DNA from 3 places in the Streptomyces sp. NPDC002125 genome. Region 1 is predicted to be linked to each of the others. Evidence: riboswitches for the same ligand, from Rfam matches in the RefSeq annotation. Region 1 holds a riboswitch; each other region holds the start of a gene.
The links. A riboswitch is a leader RNA that binds a small molecule or an ion and turns the genes downstream of it on or off. The one in region 1 is predicted to bind cobalamin.

Region 1 (5,193 bases):
CGAGAACCGGCAGCCCGCCACCACCTCGACCTCCGGCATGAGCGCGGCCAGCGCCCGCACGGCGGTGGACTTGGCGGTGCCCTTCTCCCCCCGCACGAGCACCCCGCCGACGGCCGGACTCACCGCGTTGAGCAGGAGCCCGAGCCGCAGATCGTCCTGCCCGACCAGGGCGGTGAAGGGATACGGCGTACTCACGGAGCCTCCTCTGTCGCATGTACAACCGGTCCGGACGCATCGGGCGTCCGGGCCGCGGGCGGCGCGGGCGCGGGTGGCGCGCCCGGCGCGATGAACGGCAGCCCCTCGGGCGCGCCGGTCTCGATCAGCCGCCACAGCGCGTCCGTGTCCGCGTGTTCCTCGATCAGATCGCCCAGCCGGTCGAGCTGTTCCTCCCGCAGCGCCTCGAAGCTCGTGTCCGGAGCGGCGGTGAACCTCCGCCCCGATGCCCGCGCGACCTCGCCCAGGAACGCCCGCCGGAACGCGTCGCTCTCCAGCGACCCGTGCCAGTGCGTCCCCCACACCGAGCCCACCCGGCACCCGTCCAGGAACGGCTCGCCGCCGAGCACCTCGGCGACCCCGTGATGGATCTCGTAGCCCTCCACCGGTTCCCCCAGCGCCGAACCGACGGGCCTCTCCAGGACCTTCTCCCGGCCGAAGCGGACGCGTACGGGCAGCAGTCCCAGCCCCTCGACCAGTCCGGCCCGCGACTCCACCTCGTCCTCGATCCACTCACCGAGCACCTGGAACCCGCCGCAGATGCCCAGCACCGGCCGCCCCGCCGCCGCCCGCCGCGCCAGCGCGCCGGCGAGGCCCCGCTCCCGCAGCCACGCCAGCGCCTTCACGGTGCCGCGCGTCCCGGGCACGATCACGAGGTCCGCGTCGGCGAGCTCCTCCGCCCGGTCCACGAACCGCACCACCACACCCGGCTCGGCCGCCAGGGCGTCCACATCGGTGAAGTTCGACATCAGCGGTACGGCGCACACCGCGACCCGCAGCACGTCCTCGCCGTGCGGCGGGGCCACGACCGACTCCCGCACGGTCCCGCGCATCGAGACGCGCAGCCCGTCCTCCTCGTCGATGCCCAGCCCGTGGGCGTACGGCAGCACCCCGTACGTCCGCCGCCCGGTGAGCCCGAGCAGCATGTCGAGGCCGGGCTCCAGCAGCGACACGTCACCGCGGAACTTGTTGACGAGGTACCCGGCGATCAGCGCCTGGTCCTCGGGGCTCAGCAGCGCCGTCGTGCCGAAGAACGACGCGAAGACCCCGCCCCTGTCGATGTCCCCGACCACCAGCACGGGGAAGCGCGCGGCCCGCGCGATGCCCATGTTCACGATGTCGGTACGCCGCAGATTGATCTCGGCCGGACTGCCCGCCCCCTCGCAGATCACGGCGTCGTACGTGCCCCGCAGCTGCTCCAGACAGTCCGTGACCGTCCCCAGCAGCGCCTCCTGGCGCCCCCCGTGATAGCCGCGCGCACTCATCTCGCCGACCGGCTTCCCCATCAGGACGACCTGGCTGGAGCGGTCACCTCCGGGCTTGAGCAGCACCGGGTTCATCAGCGCCGACGGCTCCACCCGGGCCGCCTGGGCCTGCATCGCCTGCGCGCGGCCGATCTCGGCCCCCTCGCGGGTGACGAACGAGTTCAGCGACATGTTCTGCGCCTTGAACGGCGCGACCTTCACCCCCCGGCGCACCAGCCACCGGCAGATGCCGGCCGTGACGACGCTCTTGCCCGCGTCCGAAGTGGTGCCGGCCACCAGCAGCCCGCCGCTCATCCGACCCTCCGCCCCATGGCCGACCGCCCCGCCGCACACACGGCGAGGGCCAGCACACTCACCCGGCGCGACAGCCGCACCGCGCGTTCGATGTCCTCGACCCGCACCTCGCGGCCGGCCTCCCCGTTGAGCACGGGCCGGTGCTCGACCCGCCCGCCGTACGCCAGGGTGCCGCCCAGCCGTACGCCGAGCGCACCCGCGAACGCGGCCTCCACCGGGCCCGCGTTGGGGCTCGGATGCCGGTCCGCGTCGGCCCGCCAGGCCCGGACCGCCTCGCGCGGGCGGCCCCCGGCGGCCACGGCGAGCACGGCGGTGAGCCGGGCCCCGGGCCAGCCCGCGAGGTCGTCGAGCCGGGCCGACGCCCAGCCGTAGCGCCGGTAGCGGGGCGACTTGTGCCCGACCATGGCGTCGAGCGTGTTGACCGCCCGGAAGGCGACCAGCCCGGGTACGCCGCCGAGCGCACCCCACACCAGAGCCCCCACGACGGCGTCCGACGTGTTCTCGGCGACGGACTCCACCACCGCCCGGGCGATCTGGTGCCCGTCCAGGGCCTGCGGATCGCGGCCGCACAGATGCGGCAGCCGCTCCCGGGCCTTCTCGATGTCCCCGGCGGCCAGCGCCCCGCCGATGGCGCGGGCCTCGCGGCCCAGCGACGTACCCCCGACGACGGACCAGGTGGCGGCGGCGGTCAGCGCCACGGCCGCGGCCGGACGGTCGCGCACGGCACGGGAGGCAAGGGCGGCAGCGCCCGCGGCGCCCCCGGCGCAGACGAGCGTGTGCAGGGCGCCCCAGCCGCGGTGGTCGCGCCACAGCCGGCTCTCGGCAGCCGCGGCGGCCCGCCCGAAGGCGGCGACGGGATGGCCCCGCCGGGGATCGCCGAACAGCAGGTCGCCGATCAGGCCGGCGGCGGCGCCGTAAACGAAGATGCGGTCGGCTCGCACGCGCTCAGCCGGCCGTCGCGCCTCGAAGGACCTTCGCAGCGGGTGGCGGTGGGGTGACCGACGCAGGGCAGCCAGACATGGCGTATGTCCTCACTCAGGGTCCGCGCCCTGGTTCGACGTGACCGGCGACGAGAGTCTCCTGGCTTCCGGATCCGCAGGTCCTCCGGCCTTCCAGTCCGCGGTGGCGGACCGTGACTTCCGTGTGGAGGCTGCTCCCCGGTGACAGTGGCGGGACCGCGCCGGATTCGCACCGGCTTCCTCTCCTGTCGCCGTAAGGCCGGCCGGCACACGGGGGGTGGGCCGGCCGGCCTCAATGGCTCCGGCAGTCCACCATGCCCCGCGAACACCAGTCAACCTGCCGTTGACCTGCGGGGCTTCAGTGTGCTGAGACGCACACCGGGCCGGACACGAGGTGTGTCCGGCCCGGTGTGCGTGTCCGTTCGGTGGATCAGGCGACGATCAGATAGATCCCGTACGCGACCGCCGCCACGCACAGCGCGAAGCAGGCGTACGCGCCGGTGCGCGCCAGGACGGCGGAACCGCCCCCTTGCGCCGGCGACGCCAGCTTGGCGAGACCCGTGATGCCGAGGGTGAAGAGGCCGACCAGCGCGACGGTGACCACGAGGCTGACGCCGAAGACGGAGGCGAGGGCTGCCCAGTCGATGTTCATGCGGATCTGTCCTTACACCTTGGCCGGCCGGGCCGGGTCGGCCGGAGTCTCGGCCGTCGTGGCCGGGGCGTGGATGGTGGTCTTGAGGTCCGCGACACCCGAGCCGACGGGCGGCGGGCTGACGGCCGCGATGGCGGTCGTGACGACGCCCGCGGGCTCGTCCCCGGTCGCGTTGACGTTGGTGTGGTCGACCGGCTTGCGGCGCGACAGCAGCCAGATGGCACCGGAGCCCGCGACGAGGAGGACGGCGACGACCGCGACACCCCAGGGGCCCTGCTTGGTCAGGAACTCGGCGCCCGCGCCGACCAGACCGGCGGCCGGCAGCGTCAGGCCCCAGGCGACGAACATCCGGGTGGCGGTGGACCAGCGGACCACGCCCCCCTTGCGTCCGAGGCCCGCGCCCATGACCGCGCCGGAGCAGGACTGGGTGGTCGAGAGGGAGAAGCCGAGGTGCGACGAGGCCAGGATGACCGTGGCCGCACTGGTCTGGGCCGCGAAGCCCTGCGGCGGGCGCAGGTCGGTCAGGCCGCTGCCCATGGTGCGGATGATGCGCCAGCCGCCGAGGTAGGTGCCCAGCGCGATGGCGATACCGGCGGAGGCGATGACCCAGACCGGCGGGTTGGAGCCGGGGGCGAGGACACCGCCGGTGACCAGCGCCAGGGTGATGATGCCCATGGTCTTCTGCGCGTCGTTGGTGCCGTGGGCGAGCGAGACGAGGCCCGCCGACGCGATCTGACCTGCGCGGTAGCCCTTGGCGGTCGACTTCAGCTGCGCGGGGTCGGTGATCTTCCGGTTGATGCGGTACGTCAGCTTCGTGGCCAGCAGCGCGGCCAGACCGGCCACGAGCGGGGCGGCGATCGCGGGCAGCAGGACCTTCGTGACGACGGTGCCGCCGTTGATCGAGGACCAGCCGGCCGACATGACCGCGGCGCCGATGAGGCCGCCGAAGAGTGCGTGGGAGGAGCTGGAGGGGAGGCCGACCAGCCAGGTCAGGAGATTCCACAGGATGGCGCCGACGAGTGCGGCGAAGATGACCTCGGTTCTGAGGCCGTCCTCGTTGATGATCCCGCCGGAGATCGTCTTGGCGACCTCCACGGACAGGAACGCGCCGACCAGGTTGAGAACGGCGGACATGGCCACCGCGGTCTTGGGCTTGAGAGCGCCGGTCGAGATGGTGGTGGCCATCGCGTTGGCGGTGTCGTGGAAACCGTTCGTGAAATCGAACACGAGAGCTGTCACGACCACAATCGCGAGCAGCAGCGTGATGTGTTCCATTTACCCAGGCAATCGTTCGACGTCATTGGCACGTGGAACGTAAGCAACCTGGATGAACGGAAGGTGAACTGAGCAGGGCGGCGTGGTGACCCCAACCGTGTATGCGCATTCCGCTTGTGAGTCTCCTGAGCGCCCCGGCGGGCCCGCGCCGGTGCGGCGACTGGCCGGTGGGGCAGGACCCGGACCCGTGGCCCGCCAGGCACCCCCCGCCGAAGAGACCTCGGTCACCTGATCACCTGATCGCCGGATCACCGCGCCCCCGGGGCTGTCCCGCCGGGGGTCACAGGACAGCCCTAGGATCGCCCGCATGAGCGACGGAGACCAGGACGAGATCGCCCGGGCGTGGCACGACGTCGTGGGGACGGCCCGCAGGACACGGGCGGAGGGTCTGGTCGTCGGCACCTCGGGCAATGTGTCGGCCCGCGTCGGCGACACCGTGCTGGTGACCCCCACCGGCGTGCCCTACGACCGGCTGGGCCCGGGGGACGCCGTCGGCGTCGACCTCGAAGGCCGCCAGGTGCTGGGAGAGCTGCTC
Region 2 (5,193 bases), on a different contig from region 1:
CCGTCCATGACGAGCCGTCCGCCCGCCTCCCGGCTGACCCGCGACGCCCTCAGCCCTTCGCCGGGCGCGGGTGCGACGGTCCCGGGGTGCTTCTGAGGGCTCATGCGCTCCTCCGCGTGCGGTAGAGAACCAGGACGAAGGCGGGTACGCCGATGAGGGAGGTGACCACGCCGACCGGAACCTCCTGAGGGTCGAGGACGGTCCTGGCCAGGGTGTCGACCCAGACCAGGAAGACGGCCCCGGCGAGCGCGGTGAGCGGCAGCAGCCGTCGGTGCCCCGAGCCGGCCAGCGCACGGGCCGCGTGCGGCAGCACGAGGCCGACGAACCCGATGGCACCCGCAGAGCTGACGAGGGCCGCCGTCAGCAGCGCGGTCGCGCAGAGCAGCACGATCCGGGTGCGGGCCACGTGCACCCCGAGAGCGGCAGCCGCGTCCTGGCCGAAGGCGAAGGCGTCGAGCGTACGGGCGTGACCCAGGCAGATCAGCAGTGTCACGGCCAGCACGGCGGAGCACATCCACACGTCGCCCCAGCCGACCCCGCTCAGGGAGCCGAGCAGCCAGAACAGCACGCCCCGGGTCTGCTCGGCGTCGGCCGCGGTCATCACCACGAAGGAGGTGAGCGCCGAGAAGAGCTGCATGGCCGCGACCCCGGAGAGGACGACCCGGTCGGTCGAGCCGCCGAGGGTGTGGCTGAGCAGCAGGACGAGGGCGAAGGAGCACAGGGCCCCGACGAATGCCCCGGCCGGGACCGGGACCACTCCCCCGCCGACGCCGAGCACGACGACCACGACCGCGCCGGTGGACGCCCCGGAGGAGACGCCGAGGACGAACGGGTCGGCGAGCGGATTGCGCAGCAGCGACTGCATCACCGTGCCGCACACCGCGAGCCCGGCCCCGCACACCGCGGCGAGCAGGGTGCGGGGCATGCGCAGGTTCCAGATGATGCCGTCGCGGATCGGGGTCAGCCGGGGTTGGGCGAGCCCGAGGTGCGAGGCCACGGCCGACCAGACGTCCGGGACGGAGATACGGGCGGGGCCGATCGTGACGGCGACCGCGACGGACAGGAGCAGCAGGGCGAGACCCCCGGCCCACAGGAGGCCGTCGCGCACGACGCGGGCTCCGGCGGCGCGGCCCGCCGGCGGCAGCTCCACGCGTACGTCCGGGGCGTGTCCGGTGTCCGTCACCCCGCGAGCCCGAACGAGCGGAGCCCGGCCGCGACGCGCTCCACGCCCTCCACGGTCCGGATCGTCGGATTCATGGCCTGGCCGCTGAGCAGGACGTACCGCTTGTGCCGTACCGCGTCCATGTTCTTCGTGGCGGGGTTGGACTCCAGGAACTCGATCTTCTTCGCGGCGCTCTCGGCCGTCTGCGACTTCCGGGTCAGGTCGCCGATGACCAGGACGTCGGGGTTCCGGTCGGCGACGGTCTCCCAGTTGATCTGGGGCCATTCCTCGTGGGTGTCGTCGAAGACGTTCTCCGCGCCGAGTTCCCCGGTGATGATGCCGGGGGCTCCGCAGCAGCCCGCCATGTAGGGGGCCTCGGAGTTGGCGAACCAGTAGAGCAGGCTCGTTCCGGACGCGTCGATGCCCTTGGTCGCGGCACCGATCCGGGCCTGGAGCCGGGCGACGAGCGCGTCGCCCCGCTCCGGTACGCCGAACACCCGCGCGAGCTCGCGTACTTCGGTGTAGACGCTGTCCATGGTGAGCGGCTTCGTACGGGAGCCGTCGCCACTGCCGCTGTTGTCCTTGGCGGTGCAGTCGGCGGGCGAGACGTACGTCGGCACTCCGAGGTCCTCGAACTGCTCGCGCGGCGCGACGCCGCCCTTGCCGAGGGTCGATTCGAACGAGGCGCTGACGAAGTCGGGTTCCACGGCGAGGACCTTCTCCGAGGAGGGGCGGTTCTCCGCGATGCGGGGGATCTTCGTCTCGGCCTTCTCCAGGCCCTTCATCACGGGATCGGTCCAGGTGGAGGTCCCGGCGAGCCGGTCGGCGAGGCCCAGGGAGAGCAGGATCTCCGTCGATCCCTGGTCCAGGGAGACCGCGTGGCGCGGTGCGGAGTCCACGGTGACGGTGCGTCCGCAGTTCGTCAGCGTCACCGGAAATCCGGCGCCGCCCCCTCCCGGTGCGGCTCCGGTGGTCCCGGTGCCGCCGCATGCGGTCAGCAGGACAAGTCCCATGAGGACCGGGGTGGTTCGGCGTGCGGTGCTGGCTATGGGCGGCACAGGGTCCCTCGGCGTCTCTGGGCTCATGCGCGGAGCCCGTACGGAGTTCCGCTCCCGGGTGCGGAAGCGGGTGCCAGCAGGTCTTCGGACTCGGGTTCGTCCGGACGGGGCGCCTTCCCGGGGCACCCGAGGATGTCCCAGTGGCCGTGGCCCCGCCCGTCCCCCTCACCGCTGCGCGTCAGCTCCGGATTCGCACCGGATTCCCTGACTCCACGTGGAGTGTGACTGGCGTCTGCAAGCTATCACGCGACGTGACGGCGGCTTCTGCGGCCGGTGCGGATCTCACTTCCGGGGCCCTCGGCCGGTACGACGGGCAGGGCCGGTACGGCGGGCGGGACGTCGTCCTCCGTACCGGCCGGCAGGTCCTCGGGCGGGTCAGCCCTTGGGGCGAACCGATTCGCCGCGGCGTCTGCGCGGTCCCCCTCCCACGCGGGCGAGCACGGACACCGTGCCCCAGTAGGCCAGCAGGACCGCGCTCGTGCCGAGGATCTCCAGGCCCTCCGCGACGCGGCGGCCCATCGGCCGTGCCTCACGGGCCGGGGACGGGGCGCTCATCGGGCGTCCGCCGGACCGCTGTTCCAGGGGCCCCGGGGGTCGTCGTAGGCGTCGGCGTAGCCGGGCCCCGCGATGGGCCAGTCGGCGAGCAGTTCAGCGGGCAGGGCGAAGGAGTCGGCCAGTTGGGGGGCGTGCGCGGCGACGGCCGTGATCAGCTCCTCGGCGGTCTCGGCCAGTGCCTCGGTCTGAACGGCGCTCAGCAGGCCCGCGGCCAGCAGGTCGCCGCTGTTGCGGGCGACCCACTCCACGGCGAACAGCCGCTCCAGTTCCCCCAGCCGCTCTCTCGCCGCCCCCTCGGGCAGTGCGGCGCGGGCCTCGGCGTAGGCCTCGGCGGCGTGCCGGTAGGCATAGGCCTCGACTCCCCGGATCGCGGGCCCGGACGCCGCGTTCCACTGCGCGAGGACGTCGGTGTCCGGCACCCGCAGCGCCCGGGTCCTGGCGCGGTCGAACCAGATGTCCTCCACCGCGGCGAGGAGCCGGACCAGGAAGCGCGGGTCGGCGAGGTCGCCGGGCTCGCCGGTCCCCTCGCGCCCGGGCTCGGCGGGAACACGGCCGGGCCCGTCCGGCCCGGCCGGGACACTCCCCGGCGCGTCCGGCCCGGCCGAGAGGAGCAGGTCGGCCGCCGCCTTGGCGTAGAGGGCGATGTTGTCGCCCTCGGCCGTGATGGCGCCCTCCACACCCGTGACGAGTTCGGTCATGCCGTTGTTCTCCAGCAGCGCCTGCGCGCCGCAGCGTTCACGGCTCTCGACGATGACCTCCCGGGCCCGCCAGGTGATCCATGCCTTGGCGACGTCGACGAGCGTCCCCGCCTCGGCCCTGCCGCCCTCCTCCGTACAGCTCTCCCAGCGCTCCTGTGCCCTGCGGTGCAGCAGGCTCATGGCGAAGACCTTGGCCATGGCCGAGGCGAGCGGCCCGTGGTGGGTGCGGTGGGCGTTGACCGGTACGGGCGGTGTGCGCCGGGAGCCGGAGATCATCCGGTGGCCCCCGTAGCGCACGGCGACCGCCAGGGTCGCGCGGGCCGAGCCCGCCGCGCAGGCGCTCATCGAGACCCGGCCGTGGATGACCCTGCCGATCGAGGTCAGGAAGCGCCGCCGCCTGTCCCCCGGTGCCGTCCTGAACTCCCCCCGGGCGCCCTCCTCCCGGTCGGCTCCCAGCAGGGCGTCACGTGCCACGAAGAGCTGGTCGAAGGAGGTCAGACAGTGGTCCACGGGGCTGCCCATCCGGGCGGGCAGCCGCCGCACCCTGATGCCGGGCAGCGCGCGCTCCTCGTCGGTGAGCGGCACCAGGAAGAGGCGTACCCCGTGGTCGGAGCCGTCGGCCACCAGACGTGCGGCGACCAGCCCGGACTTGGCCCCGCCCGCCGGGCTGGTGTTGGGCATGAACTTCTGCGCGCCCGCGTTCGGGGTGTGCAGGACGAATCCGTCGCGCTCGCGGTCGTACGTCGCGGTGGTCTCCATGGCCGCCGCGTTGTTTCCGTGTGCCACCTCCGTGCACAGGAACGTGCCGATGCGGCGCAGGGACAGATAGTCCGACAGGTCCCGGTGGCCCGCGCCGTCCTGATCGAGGAGGCTGCCGAGGAAGAGGTTGTAGTGGATGCCCGCGACGGTGGTCAGCGCGGGGTCGACCGGCCCGAGCCAGGCGTGCAGGGCGGCCAGGGCGCGTGGGTCGGCGGCGAGGCGCGCCCCGCTGTCGAGGGAGAGGTTGAGGACCCGCAACCGGTCGTAGGCGAGTTCCAGTCGCTCTTCGGGCGTTCCCCCGGCGGGGCGGCGGAACGGTTCTGTGCTGATCAGCCGCTGCCAGAAGCCGTGTTCGCGGCGGTGTTCCGGACCGAGGAGGACGGCGGTCAGCAGTTCGGTGGTGGACGGTGGAGCGGTTTCGGTGAGGGTCACGGTCATACCGGGCTGAACGAGGAAGGTGCGTCCGAGGACACCCCCGTCACTCCGATCACCCGGGTACAGGCGCGCTGGTCAGAGCCGCTGCCAGCTCCTCCTCGTCGGGAGGCAGCGCACCGGCCCGCCGGACGGTCACGGCAGCGGAGGCCACACCGTGGCGCAGGACGTCGCCGAGGGTGGCGGCGTCCAGGGAGCGCAGCCGTGTGCGGGCCTCCGCGCCGAGCAGTCCGTGCGCTACCAGGGCGTGCAGCGTGCCGGACATGAAGGCGTCGCCCGCGCCCACGGTGTCCTCGACCCGGACGGGCGGCGCCCCGATGCCGACGGTCCCGCCGGGCAGGAACGCCTGGGCGCCCTCGGCTCCCCGGGTGAGCAGGACGACGGCGGGCCCGGAGCGCAGCCAGCGCTCGGCGGCCTCCTCCGGGGTCTCGTGCGGATACAGCCTGCGCAGGTCCTCGTCGCTGGCCTTGACGATGTCGCTGAGCGCGACGCAGCGCTCGGCTCGCCGGACGGCGGTGGCGTGGTCCCC
Region 3 (5,193 bases), on a different contig from region 1:
GGAGACGATCGAGTCCCCCGTCGCGAAGAACGCGACCAGCCGGCCGATCATGTGCTGCTCGCCCGGCGACAGCTTGGCGAGGTCGGCGACGTCCGAGTGGAGGTCGACCTCCTCGACGGTCCAGGTGTTCTTGATCGCGTCCCGGTAGCGCTCGTAGAAGTCCGGGTAGCGCATGGGGCGCAGGGTCAGCTCGAAGCCCGGGTCGAGCAGGTTCTTGTTCTCGGTGGTGCTCATTACTGGCAGGCCTCGCAGGACTCGGGGTTTTCGAGGGAGCAGGCGATCGCGTCCGCGTCGGGAGCGGCTGCCTGCTGCACGGGAATCGGAGCGGCGGCGACGGCCGTCCCGGACGCCGCGCGGGCGATCCGGGTCGCCGGGCGCGAACGCAGGTAGTACGTCGTCTTCAGCCCCTGCTTCCAGGCGTACGCGTACATCGAGGAGAGCTTGCCGATCGTCGGCGTCTCCAGGAACAGGTTCAGCGACTGGCTCTGGTCGAGGAACGGCGTACGGGCCGCCGCCATGTCGATCAGACCGCGCTGCGGGATCTCCCACGCCGTGCGGTACAGCGCCCGCACGTCCTCGGGGATCCAGGCGAAGCCCTGCACGGAGCCGCTCGCCTCGCGCAGTGCCTCGCGGGTCCGGGCGTCCCAGACGCCGAGCTTCTTCAGCTCGTCCACCAGGTAGGCGTTGACCTGGAGGAACTCACCGCTGAGCGTCTCGCGCTTGAAGAGGTTGGAGACCTGCGGCTCGATGCACTCGTAGACCCCGGCGATCGAGGCGATCGTCGCCGTCGGCGCGATGGCGAGCAGCAGCGAGTTGCGCATCCCGCTCTTCGCGATCCGGGCGCGCAGGGCGTCCCAGCGCTCCGGCCAGTTCAGCTCGGTGGCGTAGTGGTCGGGGTGCAGCACGCCCCGGGCGGCGCGGGTCTCGGACCAGGCGGGCAGCGGGCCGGACCTCTCGGCCAGGCCGCAGGAGGCCTCGTAGGCGGCGAGCATGATGCGCTCGGAGATCTTCGTGGAGAGCGCGCGGGCCTCGGGGGAGTCGAAGGGCAGCCGCAGCTGGAAGAAGACGTCCTGGAGGCCCATCGCGCCGAGACCCACCGGCCGCCAGCGGGCGTTGGAACGCCCGGCCTGCTCGGTCGGGTAGAAGTTGATGTCCACGACACGGTCCAGGAAGGTCACCGCCGTACGCACGGTGGCGTCCAGCCGCTCCCAGTCGATGGTGCCGTCGGCGACGAACGCGCCGAGGTTGACCGACCCCAGGTTGCAGACAGCCGTCTCACCGTCGTCGGTGACCTCCAGGATCTCGGTGCAGAGGTTCGAGGAGTGGACGACCCTGCCCGGCTCGGCGGTCTGGTTCGCCGTGCGGTTGGACGCGTCCTTGAACGTCATCCAGCCCTGGCCGGTCTGCGCGAGGGTGCGCATCATGCGCCCGTAGAGCTCACGGGCCGGCATGGTCTTGCGGGCCAGCCCCTTGGCCTCGGCGGCGCGGTACGCGGCGTCGAACTCGTCGCCCCACAGGTCCACCAGCTCGGGGGCGTCCGCCGGGGAGAACAGCGACCACTCGGTGTCCGCGTCGACCCGGCGCATGAACTCGTCCGGGATCCAGTGCGCCAGGTTGAGGTTGTGCGTACGCCGCTGGTCCTCACCGGTGTTGTCGCGCAGCTCCAGGAACTCCTCGATGTCCGCGTGCCAGGTCTCCAGATAGACCGCGGCGGCACCCTTGCGCCGGCCCCCCTGGTTGACCGCCGCGACCGAGGCGTCGAGCGTCTTCAGGAACGGCACGATGCCGTTGGAGTGCCCGTTCGTCCCCCGGATGAGTGAACCGCGCGCGCGGATACGGGAGTAGGAGAGGCCGATACCGCCCGCGTGCTTGGAGAGGCGCGCCACCTGGTGGTAGCGGTCGTAGATGGAGTCGAGCTCGTCCAGCGGTGAGTCCAGCAGATAGCAGGAGGACATCTGCGGGTGCCGGGTGCCGGAGTTGAAGAGGGTGGGGGAGGAGGGCAGATAGTCCAGCCGGCTCATCAGGCCGTACAGCGCGGCGACCTCCTCCAGGGCGCGCTCGGAGGTGTCCTCGGCGAGCCCGGCGGCGACGCGCAGCATGAAGTGCTGCGGGGTCTCGACGACCTCGCGGGTGAGCGGGTGGCGCAGCAGATAGCGGCTGTACAGCGTCCGCAGCCCGAAGTAGCCGAAGCGGTCGTCGGCCCCGTCGGCGAGCGCCTGCCCGACCAGCGCGTCCAGAGCGTCTGCGTGCAGCGCGACGAACTCCGCCGTACGGTCCGCGATCAGGCCCTCGCGGTGTCCGGTGGCGACCGAGGCCGAGAAGGAGACCGCCCCCTGTCCGGCCGCCTCGTCCGCGATGGTGCGGGTGAGGAGCCGCGCGGCGAGCCGGGAGTAGGCCGGGTCCTCGGAGATCAGGCCGGCGGCGGCCTCGGTGGCCAGCGAGCGCAGCTCGGCCTCGTCCGCCCGCGCGCTCCGGCCGCGCAGCGCGGCGGCGGCGACCCGTCCGGGGTCGGTGTCGGGCAGATCGGCGGTGAGACCGGTCAGGGTCCGCAGCAGGGCGGTCCCGGGGGCGTCGGCCGCAAGGCCTTCGGATTCCTCGGCCGAAACCGGATCGGCTGGCGCGATGGTCACTGGGGCTATCCCTCGCTCGGCTCTGGGCCTGCGGGAGCGGGGCAGCCGGGGCACGACCGAGCCCGCGAAAGGGCAGCACGGCGTGCACGGCGTCCACCGGCCCTCCGCGGGGCCCGGACGTCTCGGCGTCCGGTTCGGTCGAGCCGGACGCGCTGTCGACAGGTCTTCGGACTTCGGGTGCGCCGAAGCACACCGATCACACCGTTGCGGGACAGTTCCGGATTCGCACCGGATTCCCCTGCGGCGACAGCGAGGTCGAGCATACATGTGGGGGCTGCCTGCTGAGGCAGCCCCCACATGTTGTGTCGCGGAGGAGTCAGAGAGCCAGGCGGTACGTCAGCAGCCGGAGGGCGGGCAGCGGGTTCCAGTCCCGCTCCGGGGTCCGTACGAAGCCGAGGCGCTCATAGATCCGGTGGGCGCCACGCATGGCCGGCTGCGTCGACAGGACGATCCCGGAGCACCCTCCGGCGGCACTCGCCCGGTCCACGCACGCCCGTACGAGCGCCTCGCCCGCGCCCCGTCCACGAGCCTCCGGGGATACGGCGAGCATCCGGAACTCGGCCTCGTCCGCGGCGGCGACGTCCGCCCACGGGCCGCCGGACGCGACGTAGGTGACGCCGCCCAGCAGCCGGCCGTCGCCGTCGACCGCGACCAGCACCTCGGTCTCGGCCGCTCGCTGCCCGACGGCGCGGAGCTTCTCCAGATAGGGGTCGTCGGCGCCGAGGTCCAGGAGCCCGTCCCTGAGATACGCCTCGGCGGTGATCCCGGCCAGGGCCTCGTACTGCGCGGGCCGGATCCGCCTGATCGATAGGTCCATGGGCGCAGTCTGCCGCAGCCGGACGAGGGGACGCCTCCCTGTTTCCGGGGGCACGAACGACGCCGTCCCGGCAGGGTGGACCCTGCCGGGACGGCGTCGCCCTCCTGGTGCCCGCGGGGGTCAGTGACCGCCCGGGGCACCCACCGTGGCGGGCGGGAGCTTCTCCTGGACGCCGGGGTCGCCCACGTCCGCGGTGTAGTCGGACGGGGACGTCTCGTCGATGCCCGCCGGGGCCTTCACCGCGTTGAGGACGAAGGTCAGCACGACCACGACGAGGACGTTCAGCACGAACGCGGTGAGACCGATGTAGCCGATCTCGCCGATGCCCGGGATCTCCTTCGAGGACCCGCCGAAGTGCTTCTGGGTCGGGCTGGCGACACCGTACGCGGCCACCGTGCCGTAGATCATGCCGACCGCCCAGCCGGCGATCAGGGCCCAGCGGTGGAACCACCGGGTGAACAGGCCGCCCACCAGGGCGGGCATCGTCTGGAGGATCCAGATGCCGCCCAGCAGCTGGAAGTTGATCGCGACCGTCTTGTCCATGGTGAGGACGAAAGCGAGCGCGCCGACCTTCACCAGCAGCGAGACCAGCTTGGAGACCTTGGTCTCCTGGGCCGGGGTCGCGTCGGGCTTGATGAAGTCCTTGTAGATGTTGCGGGTGAAGAGGTTCGCCGCGGCGATCGACATGATCGCGGCCGGCACCAGCGCGCCGATACCGATCGCGGCGAAGGCCACACCCGCGAACCAGTCCGGGAACATGTTCTCGAACAGCTGCGGGATCGCGAGCTGTCCGTTGTCCACCTTGATCCCGGCGGCGATCGCCATGAAGCCGAGCAGGGCCAGCAGACCCAGCATCAGCGAGTACAGCGGCAGGATCGTCGTGTTGCGCCGGATCACCTCACGGCTGCGGCTGGAGAGCGTCGCCGTGATCGAGTGCGGATACATGAAGAGGGCCAGTGCCGAGCCCAGTGCCAGGGTGGCGTACACCCACTGGCCGGAGGCGCCCGGCGCGAGTCCGGCCACGGGTTTGCCCGCCGCCTCGTTCGCCGCCGAGAACTTCTCGTTCGCCGCGGCGAAGATGTTGTCGAAGCCGCCCAGCTTTATCGGGATGTAGATGATCGCCACCGCGATGACGAGGTAGATCAGGCCGTCCTTGACGAACGCGATCAGCGCCGGCGCACGCAGGCCCGAGGAGTAGGTGTACGCCGCGAGGACCGCGAACGCGATCAGCAGCGGCAGGTCCTTGATGAACCAGTGCGTGGTCTCGCCGCCGCCGACTCCCATGACGTCCAGCACGGCCTGGATGCCGACCAGCTGGAGCGCGATGTACGGCATCGTGGCGAGGATGCCCGTGAGGGCGACCGCCAGCGAGAGCCCCTTCGAGCCGAAGCGCCCCCGGACGAAGTCCGAGGTGGTGACGTAGCCGTGCTTGTGCGAGACCGACCACAGACGCGGCAGGAAGGTGAAGATGAGCGGATAGATGAGGATCGTGTAGGGGACCGCGAAGAAGCCGGCCGCCCCCGCCGCGTAGACCGCCGCAGGGACCGCGACGAAGGTGTACGCCGTGTAGAGGTCGCCGCCCAGCAGGAACCAGGTCACCCAGGTGCCGAACGACCGTCCGCCCAGGCCCCATTCGTCGAGGCTGGCCTCGTTCTCGGCCTTGCGCCAGCGCGCGGCCATGAATCCGATGACCGTGACGGCCAGGAAGAAGAAGATGAACACGGCGAGTGCGACGCCGTTCACACC

Region 2: it holds a riboswitch for cobalamin, as region 1 does, so the genes downstream of both, ACWCQM_RS36335 (ABC transporter substrate-binding protein) here and ACWCQM_RS29050 (cobalamin biosynthesis protein) in region 1, are expected to answer to the same signal.
Region 3: it holds a riboswitch for cobalamin, as region 1 does, so the genes downstream of both, ACWCQM_RS02620 (ribonucleoside-diphosphate reductase subunit alpha) here and ACWCQM_RS29050 (cobalamin biosynthesis protein) in region 1, are expected to answer to the same signal.

Annotation. Positions count from the first base shown of each region.
Region 1 is NZ_JBSFDD010000021.1:26,351-31,543, reverse strand. Features, by position in the region: gene ACWCQM_RS29060 (putative cobaltochelatase) at 1-195, opposite strand, end outside; gene ACWCQM_RS29055 (cobyric acid synthase) at 192-1,772, opposite strand; gene ACWCQM_RS29050 (cobalamin biosynthesis protein) at 1,769-2,713, opposite strand; cobalamin riboswitch at 2,846-2,974, opposite strand; gene ACWCQM_RS29045 (hypothetical protein) at 3,162-3,383, opposite strand; gene ACWCQM_RS29040 (anion permease) at 3,396-4,658, opposite strand; gene ACWCQM_RS29035 (class II aldolase/adducin family protein) at 4,966-5,193, shown strand, end outside.
Region 2 is NZ_JBSFDD010000034.1:32,709-37,901, reverse strand. Features, by position in the region: gene ACWCQM_RS36345 (ABC transporter ATP-binding protein) at 1-104, opposite strand, end outside; gene ACWCQM_RS36340 (FecCD family ABC transporter permease) at 101-1,150, opposite strand; gene ACWCQM_RS36335 (ABC transporter substrate-binding protein) at 1,180-2,175, opposite strand; cobalamin riboswitch at 2,279-2,465, opposite strand; gene ACWCQM_RS36330 (hypothetical protein) at 2,596-2,775, opposite strand; gene ACWCQM_RS36325 (acyl-CoA dehydrogenase family protein) at 2,772-4,670, opposite strand; gene ACWCQM_RS36320 (carbohydrate kinase family protein) at 4,720-5,193, opposite strand, start outside.
Region 3 is NZ_JBSFDD010000001.1:599,131-604,323, reverse strand. Features, by position in the region: gene ACWCQM_RS02625 (ribonucleotide-diphosphate reductase subunit beta) at 1-234, opposite strand, end outside; gene ACWCQM_RS02620 (ribonucleoside-diphosphate reductase subunit alpha) at 234-2,630, opposite strand; cobalamin riboswitch at 2,771-2,893, opposite strand; gene ACWCQM_RS02615 (GNAT family N-acetyltransferase) at 2,947-3,447, opposite strand; gene mctP (monocarboxylate uptake permease MctP) at 3,568-5,193, opposite strand, start outside.